DNA from 4 places in the Nonomuraea sp. NPDC049750 genome. Region 3 is predicted to be linked to each of the others. Evidence: riboswitches for the same ligand, from Rfam matches in the RefSeq annotation. Region 3 holds a riboswitch; each other region holds the start of a gene.
The links. Region 3 has a riboswitch for cyclic di-AMP ahead of AB0J16_RS02000 (C40 family peptidase). Riboswitches for the same ligand answer to the same signal wherever they lie in the genome.
Positions count from the first base shown of each region.

Region 1: another riboswitch for cyclic di-AMP. It lies ahead of AB0J16_RS14380 (C40 family peptidase); the one in region 3 lies ahead of AB0J16_RS02000 (C40 family peptidase).
Region 2: another riboswitch for cyclic di-AMP. It lies ahead of AB0J16_RS56025 (hypothetical protein); the one in region 3 lies ahead of AB0J16_RS02000 (C40 family peptidase).
Region 4: another riboswitch for cyclic di-AMP. It lies ahead of AB0J16_RS17660 (hypothetical protein); the one in region 3 lies ahead of AB0J16_RS02000 (C40 family peptidase).

Region 1 is NZ_JBFANB010000004.1:546,502-550,043, reverse strand. It holds gene AB0J16_RS14385 (NlpC/P60 family protein) at 33-1,007, shown strand; cyclic di-AMP (ydaO/yuaA leader) riboswitch at 1,802-1,960, shown strand; gene AB0J16_RS14380 (C40 family peptidase) at 2,034-2,549, shown strand; gene AB0J16_RS14375 (hypothetical protein) at 2,768-3,542, shown strand, end outside.
Region 2 is NZ_JBFANB010000049.1:32,803-36,344, forward strand. It holds gene AB0J16_RS56010 (response regulator transcription factor) at 1-65, shown strand, start outside; gene AB0J16_RS56015 (hypothetical protein) at 125-661, shown strand; gene AB0J16_RS56020 (hypothetical protein) at 658-996, opposite strand; gene AB0J16_RS56025 (hypothetical protein) at 1,266-2,231, opposite strand; cyclic di-AMP (ydaO/yuaA leader) riboswitch at 2,237-2,377, opposite strand; gene galT (galactose-1-phosphate uridylyltransferase) at 2,447-3,517, opposite strand; gene AB0J16_RS56035 (DeoR/GlpR family DNA-binding transcription regulator) at 3,514-3,542, opposite strand, start outside.
Region 3 is NZ_JBFANB010000001.1:419,941-423,482, reverse strand. It holds gene AB0J16_RS02005 (LuxR C-terminal-related transcriptional regulator) at 83-295, shown strand; gene AB0J16_RS02000 (C40 family peptidase) at 359-1,402, opposite strand; cyclic di-AMP (ydaO/yuaA leader) riboswitch at 1,408-1,568, opposite strand; gene AB0J16_RS01995 (amino-acid N-acetyltransferase) at 1,858-2,415, shown strand; gene AB0J16_RS01990 (hypothetical protein) at 2,438-3,298, opposite strand; gene AB0J16_RS01985 (RDD family protein) at 3,302-3,542, shown strand, end outside.
Region 4 is NZ_JBFANB010000005.1:560,697-564,238, reverse strand. It holds gene AB0J16_RS17665 (alpha/beta hydrolase) at 97-942, opposite strand; gene AB0J16_RS17660 (hypothetical protein) at 1,068-1,820, opposite strand; cyclic di-AMP (ydaO/yuaA leader) riboswitch at 2,002-2,136, opposite strand; gene AB0J16_RS17655 (DUF5302 domain-containing protein) at 2,301-2,501, opposite strand; gene AB0J16_RS17650 (MDR family MFS transporter) at 2,549-3,542, opposite strand, start outside.

The sequences.
Region 1 (3,542 bases), on a different contig from region 3:
CGCCCCAGATATATTCCCCTGGAGGCGACACTGTGAGGTTTGGCCGGGCGCCACTGGCCGCGGGACTCGCGATCGGGCTGCTGCTTTTCCCCACAAGCGAGGCACTGGCCGCGCCGAAGCCCACGATCAAACAGGCGAAAGCCAAGCTCAAGAAGCTGAACGACCAGGCCGACAAGGTCGTCGACCGCTACAACACGGCGACCGAGAAGTACAAGGCGGCCCAAGGCGAGTACGGAAAGCTGAACGCCAGCTACAAGCGCAAGCTTGAGACGGTCGCCACGCTGCGCGCCCAGGTCATCGACATGGCCGTCGACACCTACACGCGCGGCCCCGACTCCACCTCCTGGCCCACGATGATCGGCCAGCCGGATCCCACGGGCCTGCTGGGCAGCATGGCGCTCGCGGGGCAGCTCTCGGAGGAGAAGGTGGCGCGGCTGGCGGCCTTCGATCGCGAGAACCGCGGGCTCAAGGACGAACGCGACAAGGCCGAGGCGGCCCTGCGGGCGGCCGACAAGGAGCGCGACGGGGTCGAGAATGAGCGCTCGGAGGTCCGCAAGCTGATCGCGAAGCAGAAGAAGCTGCTGGACAAGCTCGGCGCCTACAAGACCGGTGACCCCAACAGCACCGGCATCAAGTACACCGGCTCGGCCTCCGGCAACGCGGCCGCGGTGCTCAGGTTCGCCTACGCGCAGGTGGGCAAGCCGTACGTGTTCGGCGGCACGGGACCGCGCGGCTGGGACTGCTCGGGCCTCACGCAGGCGTCGTGGCGCGCTGGGGGCGTGTCTCTGCCCCGGACCACGTGGCAGCAGTGGGCCTGGGGGTCGGCCCGCAAGGTGGATCTGAAGGACCTGCAGCCGGGCGACCTGATCTTCAGCTCGGGTCTTGGGCACGTCAGCATTTATGCGGGCAACGGGCAGATCGTGCACGCCCCCCAAACCGGCGACGTGGTCAAGGTGGTCACCCTCTCCTCCTACGGCGGCACCCTGGTCGGAGCTATCCGCCCGTAGGTTGTTCTGGGGGGAAAGCGCTGATTTTCTGTACGGCAAGCACGGTGAGCCCCATGCGCCGTCCGTGGCTGGGCTCTGTCCAGGGACACGCTCCTCCGGTGGGGCGCGCTGGGCGCCGTGACGTGCGTCCTCTTGACCCGGTCCGTGGCTTCAGGTGGCCATGGACCGGATGGTCCGCCGATGGACGCTTGGCGGTCCACGCGGGGCTCCCCGGCTTGGTGGTCAACGAACTCGGCCCGGTGGCCAGCGGGCTTCGACCGGCTGTTCAGCGGGCTCCGGTCGCTTGTTCAGCGGAACCCGACCGGCCGTTCAACTGGCCCCGATTTGCTGGTCACCCGACCTCGGCGCGCAGGCCGATGCCGCTGGCGCCGGGTCGGCTGAACGCTGCTCGAACGCCTTCGGCGGGTGAGGACGATCATTGGTCTCGGCCCGTCGGCGATCCTCGCGTTGCCCACTTCCGCGCATTGGCCGGCACCATTCACTGCCTTGCGCGTTGTCGGCGGGACCAGTGTGACAAGAGTGACAAATGGGACCTGACAGATCACTGTGTCGTCAAGTGTGAGAAGGGTCACATTTGAATAACATAACCCGGCGCTCCAGCTGCGGTTGGGGACTTTACTGACACCTCTGAGTGATCCTGACAACCCCATGACGGCTTTGCCAGCTCGTTACTCAAGGGCGTAGCTTCTGGCGTCGCGGCGAACAAGCCATGGCGTCGCGACTCTCCATCGGGTCCCCGATGTGGACAGATAAGAAATCCGTTAGGTCACCGCCTTTCCACATTGTCATTACGTGGCGGTGGCCTGCCGAGTCCGTGCAGCCAGGAGGCACGGAGCCGGGGACCCAGCGATCCCGCCCCAGGGATCAGGGGTGAATCGGCGCGTATTGCGCCGTAGGGCGACTTCCAGGCCCGAATCCGTCAGCTAACCCGGTAGGCGTTCGTGGAAGCTCCAAGGAGAAATCCTGTCTACCTCCCCCAGTAACCCCCGTCTGTCCCGCATTGCCCTGAGTGGCGCAGCGCTCACGATGACCGTGACGGCCGGAGGTTTGGTCCTCCCTGCCCCGACAGCGCAGGCGGCGACAACGCGAGATGCGGCCGAAGTTTCCGGGACCAATACAGCGGCGAAAGCCGTCAGGTCCGTGAAGAAGGTCGCGCAACAGACAGCGGTCGCTCGGCAAAAGGTGAAGGCCCGTACGGCCGTCGCCGTGGCCAAGGACCAGATCGGTGACCCGTACAGTTACGGGGCCACAGGACCTGGTTCCTTCGACTGCTCCGGTCTCGTCCAGTACGCCTGGAAGAAGGCCGGCGTCAAGATCCCGCGCGTGACGAACAGCCAGTTCGCCCGCATCAAGAAGAAGGTCTCCTGGAAGAATCTGAAGCCAGGTGACCTGATGTTCTTCTATGGGCTCGGCCATGTGGGCATGTATGTCGGCAACGGCAAGATGGTCCATTCGCCGAGGACGGGTTCGACGGTGCGCGTCGAGAAGCTCAACAAATGGCGCAAGGCGTCGTTCGTGGGCGCGGTGCGTCCCGGCCTGTAAGTCCGGCCTGATCTGGCCTGCAAGACCGTCACGAAGGTCCCGTCCCAGCTGGGACGGGACCTTCGCGCGTTCCGGGCCTTTCCGCGACGACGGGCCGGCGCTTTCCGCGACGAGGAGCCGGGTCTCTCCGCGACGAGGAGCGGGGTCTCTCGACGACGACGTCCCGGGTCTCTGCGCGACGGCCGGTCCGCAGCGCGGGGCGACTACGATCGGGGAACGTGTCCGTGCAGGTGAGCCGCCGAGTCTTGGGGGTGGGGGTGCTGCTCCTGGCCCTCGCCTCGGCCAGCGCCGCCCCGCACCGGTCTCCGGGGACGGACGGCCCCTCGGCAGCGGTTCGCGACCTGTCGACCGGTGGGCCCGATCAGTCTGCGACGGATCGCGGCCGGCCGTCCGGTGGGCCCGATCGGCCCGCGACGGATCGCGATCTTCCCTTCGGCAGCCCCGATCAGTCCGCGACCGGCCACAACCCGGCGGCCGGTGATCGCGAGCTTCCGGCGGAGGCGCGGAGGCTCTGGGAGGACGGCTCCGAGGTCGTACGAGGTGTGCGTTCGGTCGTCGTCGGTCAGCGCGCGGCACCCGAGTCGCTTCGTGATCTGGCGCGCCGGGCCGATGCCGCCGGGTCGCGGGTCTCCGCCGTGCTCGGACGCCCCGTTCAAGCCGTGGTGCTCGTGCCCGGTTCGGCGGCCGAGGCTGCTCGGGTGGCCGGGGTGGGGAGTGTCGACGGGCTGGCGGCGGTGGCCGATGGCGGGAGAGTGGTCGTGGTGCCCGAGAACTTCGCCCGGCTGACCCCCACCGGGCGGGACGTCGTGCTCACTCACGAGCTCACCCACGTCGCGGCCGGGACGAAGCGGTTGCCGGTGTGGCTCTATGAGGGGTTCGCCGACTACGTGGGCTACCGGGACGCGGGGTTGCCGGTCCGGGTGGCCGCCGCCGAGTTGGCCGCCGAGGTGCGGGCCGGGCACTTGCCGGGCGAATTGCCAGGGCCTGCGGCAT
Region 2 (3,542 bases), on a different contig from region 3:
GCGCGCAGGCCGTCCGTTACGCCTACCGGCGGGGGATCGCCTCCGACTCTCAACCCACGGGTTGACGCGAACCAACCTCCGGCTTGACGATCGGCCCCGGCCCTGCGACCTACCGTCGTCTGCCATGAGCGATGTGAGCATATTCCTCCTCAACCTGATCATCTTCGCGATCGCCATCGAAAGCGACATCGGCCGGCGGAAGGTGGGGCTGTTCCGGCTCCTGCGCCCTGTGGCAGGGGCGGCGGCGCTGGTTCCGATCTTCTTCGACGGCTTCGAGCTGTCGGGCACCGGGCTGCTGCTCGAAGCCGCGGCCACCGTGCTCGGCCTGGCGATGGGATTGGCCGCGATCTCGTTCATGCGGTTCGAGTACGTGCCGGACAAGCAGGCCGTGTACTCCAGGGCCGGGCTTGCTTACGTGACCGCCTGGGTCGCCATCACCCTGACGAAGGTCGCCTTCTCGTACGGCGCGATGCACGTGTTCGGTCCAGAACTGGGCCGCTGGATGGCGGCGCACGACGTGGGAGCGAACGCGCTGAAGGCGGCGATCATCCTGCTCAATGTGTCGACGATGCTGGCCAGGGTCGGCGGCATCCACGTCAGGGCAAGGGCGACGGCCGCGCCGCGACCGGCTCCCGTTCCGGCTGGCGGGCACGGCTCTTAGCACGTGAGATCCGGGCAGCTCAACGCCGGCACCAGGCGGTCGCTCCCGTACACGCCGTCATAGTCCCCGCGGAACTCGTTGACCAGCCACGGCTCTCCGCTCGCGGGCCAGTACGCGACATTCTGCGCGTTGCCGGGTGCGGTCGTCAGGTAGTGGACGTCGAGCGTGGCGCGGTCGGCGGAGACCGTGACGCGGTGCAGGCAGGACTTGCGGTAGTCGCCGTAGATGTTTGCCGTGCCGCTCAGCATGTAGCTGACGGGAGGCGCGCCGTCGGGACACAACCCGACGACGATGTCGTTGCCGCCGGTGAACACGCCGCCCTGGAGTGCCCACACCGGGCTGGTCCACCCCTCGGGGGTGAGCCAAACCGTCGGAGCCCGTCTTGAGCAGGGCGGTGGACGCGTCGAGGGGCCAGCGGTGGATCTTCGCGCCGGAGCCGCCCCTCCGGTACTCGACGTCCGGCGAACTCGGAAAAGAGGAGGTGAACAGCCATACGCTGACACACAGGGCGGCGTGGGCGAACATCACCCTCGCGGGTCGATGACCAGCTCAAACGCCATCTTCAAGTGAGCGAATAGCTCATTAGATGCGATTCGTCCCATTTCTAGAACATCGAGATGTGCACGTGGTCGAAGTGGTTCTGGGTGATGCTGCCGCGGTCGGACATCGAGCTCCACCCCGAGCCCTGGTTGATGCGCTGCTTCCAGATCACGTACTTGACCCCGAGCTTGTCCTTGTTCTCCAGCGCCCAGGCCGCCACGCGGTCGCCGAGTGCCTGGTTGGCGGAGCTGGGCATGCTGCCACCGGTGCTCATCATGAAGTCGCACGCGCGCCCCAGCGGGTGCTCGCCGCCGCCGCCGTCCGCGCGGAAGCAGCCCACCTCGTACGGCAGCGCGAAGTCCTTCTGGATCAGCCCGCGGATCACCCGCATCCGGGCGGTGATGTTGTCGGTGCCTGAGGGCAGTTCGGGCGCCCAGCTGCCGTCCGAGCGGCGGCCGGGGCCGAACGGGATGAGGCCCTTCAGCTTCTTCTGGATGTCCTTGATGACGTCCTGCGCGTCGTCGCGCTGCTTGGCCACGTTGGCCGCGTCCTCGCGGATCTTCGCCTCGAGGGCGGTCGCCTGGTCCGCGGCCGCCTTCTTCTCGTCCCGGGCGGTGGCCACGCCCTGCACGACCGCCTGTTGCTCGGCCGCGAGGTGGTCCAGCAACGCCGCGCTGGAGGCATCGGTCGGCAGGGTGAGGTTCGGCAGCGCGCCGGTGCCGTTCTGGTACTGCAGGCGCGCGAGCTCGGTGACGCGTTTCTGAGCGGTGATGAGCTGGGCCTCCGCTGTGGCCAGCCGGTTCTTGGTCGTTTCCGAGTCCTGTTTGGCCTTGGCGAGTTCGACGCGCTTGAGATTGTAGGTCTCGATGAGCTTGTCGACCTTCTTGTCCAGCTGCTTCAGCTCCGCGCGGAGCTGGGCCTCGCTGGGCTTGGGGGCGGCAGCGGCGGGCGTGGCCGTGAAGGCGCCGAAGGCCATGGAAGCGGTGGTGATGAGAGCGATGGCAAGACTCGAGGGGGACGCAGCCGCCACGAAGGGTTTCCTCTCCCTATGCCGGCCGGGTTAGCTGACGGGTTCGGGCAGGGAGATGCCGCCTTACCACCTGAGTGGATTCACCCCAAGACGCGATGGGTCCCCGGCTCCCGGGCCACGCACCCAGGATTAGGCCAGCACCGACCGTTTAGGTCGGCGCTGAAAAGGGATATTAGTGGTAAAACCAAGGTCATGCGACTCCAAGCGGCAACCAATTAGAGATCTACCTGTGATTTAAGCATGCGTGCGGCTTCCTCCGGCAGGACATCGTTGACGAACGCGCCCATGGCCGACTCCGAGCCCGCCAGATACTTGAGTTTCCCGGGCGCCCGTCTGATGCTGAACAGCTCCAGGTGCAGATAGGCCAGGTCACGATCCTGCCGCACCGGCGCCTGGTGCCAGGCTGAGATGTACGGCATGGCGACGCCGAACAGCCCGTCGAGCGCCCGCAGTACGGAGGTGTAGAGCGGGGCGAAGGCGGCGCGTTCCTCCTCCGACAGCGCGGCCAGGTCCGGCACCTGCCGGTGCGGATACACGTGCACCTCGAACGGCCAGCGGGCGGCGGCGGGCACGAACGCCGTCCACAGCTCGTTGGCCGCCACCACGCGCACCCCGGCGGCCCGCTCGGCCGCCAGCACGTCGGCGAAGAGGTTGCCGCCCTGGTGCCGGGCGGCCGCGCCGAGCTGGAGTTTGGTCCGCGGGGTCACGTACGGGTAGGCGTAGATCTGCCCGTGCGGGTGCGGCAGCGTGATGCCGATCTCCTCGCCCCGGTTCTCGAAGCAGAACACCTGCTCGACACCCTCGATCGCGGACAGCTCGGCCGTACGGTCGGCCCACGCCTCCATGACCAGGCCCACCTGCTCGTCGGAGAGCCGCGAGAACGACGACGAATGCTCAGAGGTGAAGCACACCACCTCACACCGCCCCACGCCCGGCCGGACCTCACTCAGCCCCCCGACATCACCATAAGTCCCGAAATTTCCGGAAAACGAGGGGAAGCGGTTCTCGAACACCACCACGTCATAGTCGTACGCCGGGATCTCCGAAGCCCTCGTCTCGGACGACGGGCACAGCGGGCACTCGTTGGCCGGAGGCAGGAACGTACGCGTCTGGCGGTGCCCCGCCATCGCGATCCACTCCTCGGTGAGCGGGTCGTAGCGCAGCTCCGACGCCATCGGCCTGGGGTCGAGCGCCCGCCGGTCGATCGCGCTCCGGTCGGCGTCGTCGCGCCGGTCGAAGTAGATCAGCTCTCGGCCGTCGGCCAGGTGGGTGATGGTGCGTTTCACTGCGAGTCCTCCGCGATGATCAGTT
Region 3 (3,542 bases):
TGCGTTTACCGTCTGCGAGACGAGCTGCAGCTCTGCTCGGACATAGACGTCTCGAGTTCTGCTGTTGGGGGGAGGGCTCCCGATGTATGTGCTCACTGAGAGCGTCGAGCTTAGCCACGCGGATCTGGCGTTGCTGGCGGAGCTTGCCAAGGGGGTCACGGTTGATCGGGTTGGCAGACGACTGGATATCAGCGGGCGCACGGTACGCCGGAGACTTCGGGGTATCTGCGACCGCATCGGCGTCGCCACCGCGATCGAGGCCGTGGCCTGGGCCGCCCGTCGCCAGCTCATCTGACCGCTCGACCGGCCCAGCCGCCCGGGCCCCAGCTGTCAGAGTGCTTGTCGTGGTGTCCGGAGGTCAGTCGGCGATGCGTACGGCGCCCGCGAACGGACGGCGGGCGATGGACGCGATACGTACGACGTCGCCGGTCTGCGGCGCGTGGACCATCATGCCGCCGCCGATGTAGATGCCGACGTGGTGCAGGTCGCCATAGAAGAAGACCAGGTCGCCGGCGCGCAGCTCCTCCTTGGAGATGTGCCGTCCGGCCGTCCACTGGTCGCCGGTGTAGTGCGGCAGTGAGATGCCCACCCGCTGGTAGGCCGCCATCACGAGGCCGGAGCAGTCGTACGAGGTCGGCCCCTCGGCGCCCCAGACGTACGGCTTGAGCTGCTGCGTGAGCGCCCACCTGGCAGCCGTGGCCGCCTTGCCGGCGCCGATGACCGGCAGGTCGACCCGCGTGGCCCGGGTGCCGGGACGGCCCGCCTCGCCGATCGCCCGCTTGAAGAGGCTGCTCTCGACTTTGGCGACGAGCTTGGTGATCTTGTCGCGCTTGGTGCCGAGGCCCTCGACGATCTTCTCGACCTCGTCGATGCGCGTCTTGGCGCTGGCCCTGGCCTGCTCGGCGGCCTGCCTGGCCGTGGTCACCTGGTTGACCTCGAAGCCCTGCTGCTGCTCCAGCGCGTAGGTGGTGGCCGCCCGGTCGAGGAAGCTCTCAGGGTCGTCGGAGGTGCCGAATGCCAGCGCCTGACCGAAGCCGCCGCTGATGTAGGCGTTCTGGGCCAGCAGCGCGGCCTTGGCGTGTTTGGCGGCCAGATCGGCCTCACTGGTGGACAGCGTCTTCTGGGCCGCCTCAGCCGACTTCCTGGCTTTCTTGAGCTTCTCCCGCTGGCCGTTGAACTCCTCGCTCAGCGTCTCGATCTGGGTGTGGAGCTCCTCGGCCTGCTCGGACAGGTCCTTCAGCGAGGGCTTGGGATCGGCGACGGCGGAGCCGACGGGTACGGCGAAGAGGAGGGTGGCGATGGTCGCCGCGATGACACCCAACCGGGTGGGGACCTTCCGGAGCTCCGGAGCGCGGGCGTGAGCGCCCACCGGCGTCCCCTCGCGATCGCGGGTCTGCTTCACCAACCAGCTCCTCTCATCGGCGCCTACCGGGTTAGCTGACGGGTTCGGGCCGGAGCAGCCCTACCGAACGACTCGCTCGGATTCACCCCATGGGTGGTGGCGTCGGGATGAGGTCGCCACCGGCGGGTCCCCGGCTCCCCTTACGGGGATTGGGCGCGTCTCCACGCTGGCTCGCGTGGGTGACATCGTCGCTGGACACTAGTGCACTCCGGGTTCGTGCTCAACCAGAACTGCCAAGTCTGTAGAGGTTTCGCAACCGAAGGGTCACGAGGTGGTCTCGTGCCTGTCGGTGCTGAACAAACTTTATGTCCTTTTTGCACCAAGTTCGTCAAGGCATGGAAGCCTATCGGCCAAGGGCATCCCGCATCGTGCTCGATCAACCACGAGATGTCATGAGATGGGAGAGACGTCAGAGTTAGGGGGAGGCCGTAATCGGATCTGTACGCTGGAGACCCATGGAGCAGGTCGCCGAAGTGACAGTCCCGGACACGGAAGTCGTCGTCCGGCGTGCCCGCACGCCGGATGTCAGGACGATCCGTCTCCTGGTCGACACCTACGCGGGCGCCGGGCCCCGGCTTCTGGAGAAGGCCACCGTCACTCTGTACGAGGACGTGCAGGAGTTCTGGATCGCCGAGCGCGGCGGCCAAGTGGTCGGCTGCGGCGCGCTGCACGTGCTTTGGGAGGATCTCGCGGAGATTCGCACGGTGGCCGTTGATCCGGAGTTCCGAGGCTTCGGAATCGGGCACCGGATCGTCTCTTCCTTGATCAAAACGGCCCGGGAACTCGGCCTGCGCCGGGTTTTCTGTCTGACTTTTGAGGTGGATTTTTTCGCGAGGCATGGATTCCGCCCCGTACAGGGCACCCCGGTCTCACCCGAGGTCTATGCGGAGCTGCTGGCCTCGTACGACGAGGGTGTCGCCGAGTTCCTCGACCTCGAACACGTCAAGCCCAACACCCTGGGGAACACCCGCATGCTTCTCCACCTGACATCGGGTGACGCGGACCTTGACTAATGGGAAAGGTGATTGTTGATACCTATGTCGATACGTTGGGCAGCACAGGCATGTGTCCTGACACGTGCCACATGCGCACTCGAAGCGAGGTGACACGGTGAGCACCGGACAGCCGCCGTATCCACAGGACGAATCCGGCGAGAACTCTGCGCCTGGCGGATCTGAATACGGACATCACAACGCGGGCCGTCCCTATGGCGAGCCCGACCCGGATGCGACGGTCGTTGGCTACCGGGCGGACGACGCCTACGGTCAGCAACCCAACTACGGGCAACAGCAGCCGGGCTACGGCCAACAGCCGCAGTACGGTCAGCAGCAGCAGCCGGGCTACGGCCAGCAGCCGCAGCAACCGCAGTACGGACAGCAGCCGCAGTACGGGCAGCAGCCCGGCTACGGCCAGCAACCGGAATACGGCCAGCAGCAGCCCGGATACGGTCAGCAACCCGGATACGGTCAGCAGCAGGCTTCGGGTCAGCAACCCGAGTACGGCCAGCCCAACTACGGTCAGCAGCCGCAATCGCAACCCGGTTACGGTCAGCAACCGCAATCCCAGCCTGGTTACGGCCAGCAGCCCGGTTACGGGCAGCAGCCGTCCCAGCCGGGCTACGGTCAGCAGCAGCCGTCGCAACCCGGCTACGGCCAGCAGCAGTACGGCCAGCAGCCCCCGTCGGGCCAGCAGCCCGGCTATGGGCAGCAACCCGGTTACGGGCAGCAGCAGCCGTCCCAGCCGGGCTATGGCCAGCAGCAGCCGTCGCAACCCGGCTACGGCCAGCAGCAGTACGGCCAGCCGGACTACGGTCAGCAGCAGCAGTACGGTCAGCCTGGCTACGGTCAGCAGCCCCAGTACGGCCAACAGCCCGGCTACGGGCAGCCGCAGCCACATGGGGTGCAACCGCCCGGCGCCCCGGCCCCGCTCGCCGAGTGGTGGCAGCGGCTCGTGGCGAGGATCATCGACGGTGTCATCTTCGGCATCGCGAACTGGGTGATCGGTCTCGTTTTCGGGGCCATCCTGCTCGCCGGCTACAACTCCGCGACCGGCACGACGACCGGTCTGCTGGGGCCGACCGCCTACGGCATCGTGGTGGCCATCGTGATGACGGCGGTGTATGTCGCCTACGAGTTCTTCA
Region 4 (3,542 bases), on a different contig from region 3:
ACGAGCCACCGACCTCCACCGATCCCTGACCAGCCTGGTCCTTGAACAGCCCGGTCCTTGAACGACCGACCCCTGACCGGCCTGATCCTTGGTACGTCAGCTCGTGGTGAGCTTGGTGATGGCGCCGACGATGTCCGGCCAGAGCGGCCGGGGCAGGTCGTGGCCCATACCGGGGAACGTCAGCAGCGTGGCGCCCGGAATCGCCGCCGCCGTGGCGTGGCCGGCGGCGACCGGAACGAGAGCGTCGGCCTCGCCATGGATGACCAGGGCGGGGATCCCCAGCGTGCCGAGCCGCTCCGTGCGGTCACCGGAGGCCATGATCGCGGCCAGCTGCCGGGTCGTGCCCGGCGGGTCGAAGCACCGGTCGTACGCCTGGCCGGACAGCCGGAGGATGCGTTCCCGGTCCATGTCGAAGCCTGGCGAGCCGATCACCGCCCAGGTCCTCAGGGACTGGGCGAGCACGGCGTCCCGATCGGTCGGGGGCGCGGCGAGCAGCACCGCGCTGGCCTCCGGCGTGGGCGGGGCCACGTCCGGACCGGGAGTCGACATGATCGAGGTAAGGGTCAGCACCCGTTCGGGGTGCCGGATGGCGAGCGTCTGGGCGATCATCCCGCCCATCGAGGCGCCCACGACGTGGGCGGCGGGCCAGCCGAGGACGTCCATCAGCCCGGCCGCGTCGTCGGCCATGTCATCCAGCAGATACGAAGAGGACGTCCCCAGTGTGGGAACGCCCTCGTCGTGCAGGTGCGTGGAGAGTCCGGAGTCACGGTTGTCGAATCTGACGACGTGATGGCCCTGCTCCGCCAGGAGCTCGCAGAGCTCGTCGTCCCAGTGGATGAGCTGGGCGCCGAGCCCCATGATGAGGAGCAGGGGACGTCCGCCGGGCGAGCCGAAGGACTCGTACGCGATCTCGATGCCGTTCGCGGCTGCAAGCGTGGTCACGAGGTCAGAATGACATTCTGTTTCCCGCGACGCAAAGACCGTCAGCTCCGAAATCGACGACCATCAAGGCCGTCGGCTCCGGACCTGACGACCGTCAGCAAGACCGTCTTCGGACCTAACGGCCGTCAGCGCCGGACGAGCTTGCGGATCCGCTCGCGGCCGACCGTCGAGCCGCCGAACATCGCCAGCGCGACCGCCGCGGCGGCGCCACCGATGGCGTTCGACTCGACAACCTTGTTCTCAGCCTTGTCCTCGGCCTTGCCAGCCTTCTTGGCAGCCACCGGCACGGCCTTGGCCGGAGCGGGCTTGACCGCGGCGGGCTTGTCGCCCTCGGCCACGATCTTCGGGGGCTTGGCGGGGTTGTGGTCCACTACGGCGTACGCACCGGTGGAGAAGGGCTGCGGGTAGTTCTTCTTGCCCGGGCCACTGCCCCACTTGGTGATGACGTAGTCGATCTTGATGTGGCCCGCGCCACCGTTGCCGTCCACGCCCAGCGTGCTGGAGTTGAAGCTGCCACCGGTCAGGGCGGCGAAAGTCTTGGCGTCGAGGTCGAGCATGACGCCGCTGGAGGACGGCACGCCCGGGCCGCGGTCGCCGACGAAGAAGGGCATCTTCTTGCCCTTGTAGACGACGTAGCCCTCGGTCATGAGCGGCCAGCTCGGGCTGGCGGCGAGCCCCTTCTGCATGGGCTTGCCACTGGCCGGCAGCCCGGTGTCCCCGGCGCGGCCGGAGGAGTCGTCCCAGAAGTAGGACGCGGTGGTCTTGCCCTTGAGCAGGACCTTCTTGTCGCTGCCGGTGTCGGCGTGTGCGGCGGTGCCTGCGCCGATGGAGATCGCACCGACGACGGCGGCGGTGAGCATGGCAGATCGAACAGACATGAAGTAGCAAAGTCCTTTATACGGGAACAAGGGGATTGCGCTCGCGAAAGGTGGGCGTAGCCGGGCAAAACGCCAAACGGGCGCTACGCGGAGCGTGGAAGAGCGGGGGGAAGGTGCCGGTCAGTCAGCGGACGACAACACGCGGGCTGGCGGCACGACGCGGGGGTTACGCATGCGGTAGGTGTCCTCTCCATCTCGCCTACCGGGTTAGCTGACGGGTTCGGACGTGGAGATGCCCTACCGACCGCGGTCGGATTCACCCCTAAGGAACATTGGTTCCCCGGTTCCCGCGAGCGGGATTCGGCGCCTGCCGGTTGGTACTCCCCTGTTGAAGCCCCAAAGTCACCGGCTGGTAACTCCATGAACTATAGGTACCGAACCGGACAAAGGCAAACATAAGCCCATGAAACGGGCGAAGATCTACCTAGAGGGTCAAGAAAAAAGGGGGTACGGCATGCCGTACCCCCAGAAAAGCTCAGGTCAACCGCCGCTCTTCCGCCTGAAAGAACGCTTGCTGGCGGCGGGCCCGTGAGCGCCGTGAATCTTGGAAGGGTCGTTGCCCCTGCCACCCGCGCTCGAGTCGGCATGCTGGTTACGCTTGCGCTCCAGCGCCTCGCGGAACTTGCGCTTCATCTCGTCCTCGGGAGTTTCGTCGACTTCCGGCTCCGGTGTTTCCGCCATGAGGACCTCCTGGTGTTGGGGACAAGGACAGCTTCGCATGACGGCGCTCAGGACGCGAAACTGGCCTCGACCTTGGGCTGGGGGGTTTCCCGGTCGATACGCGTACCGGGCATGGCGATCAGGGCGACCAGCGCCACGAGGGCGCCCGCGACCCCCAGCGAGGGGATGACCAGGGCCGCTGCCGAGGCGTGCGCGGCGGCCAGCCCGTGCAGCGGCGTCTCGGTGGCGATGACGGAGGTGTAGGCGGTGCCGGCCAGCGCCAGGGCGACCGAGCCGCCGATCTGGCGGAAGAACGTCAGGTTGGCCGAGGCCGTACCCATGTACTGGGGCGGCACCGAGTCCGACACGGCCACGGTCAGGCCGGAGAGCATCGGGCCCATGCCGAGACCGATCAGCGCCATCCACCCGACGAGCACCCAGGGCGGCGTGTCCAGCGTCAGACCGGCGCACAGCAGCGTGCCCACGACCAGCAGGAACGGCGCCGCCACCAGCCACGGCTTGTAGACGCGCGTCCGGCTGATCAGCGCGCCCACGACCATGCTGCCCACCACCATGGCCAGGGTCAGCGGGTAGATCCGCAGCCCCGACTCGGTGGCGCTGGCGCCGAGCGCCTCCTGGAAGTAGCGCGGCAGGAACACCACACCGGCGAACATGCAGAAGGCGGTGAAGAAGGAGGTCACGTTGACCAGCGTGTACGTACGGTTCCGGAACAGGTGCATGGGCACGATGGGCGCCTCGGCCCGCAACTCCACCACCACGAACACCACGAGCGACACCAGAGCCAGCACGATCGGCCCGATCACCGGCACGCTGGTCCACGTGTGGCCGTCGAGTCCCTTCTCGGTCAGGCCGATGAGCAGCGCGCTGATGGCCACCGTGAAGACCCCGATGCCCAGGTAGTCGGGCCGCCCGCCGCCGTGCCCCGGCAGTCGCGGCAGACGCAGCACGATGATCGCGATCAGCGCCAGGCCGATCGGCACGTTCACATAAAAGGCCCAGCGCCAGCTCGCGTGGTCGGTGAAGAGCCCGCCCAGGAACGGC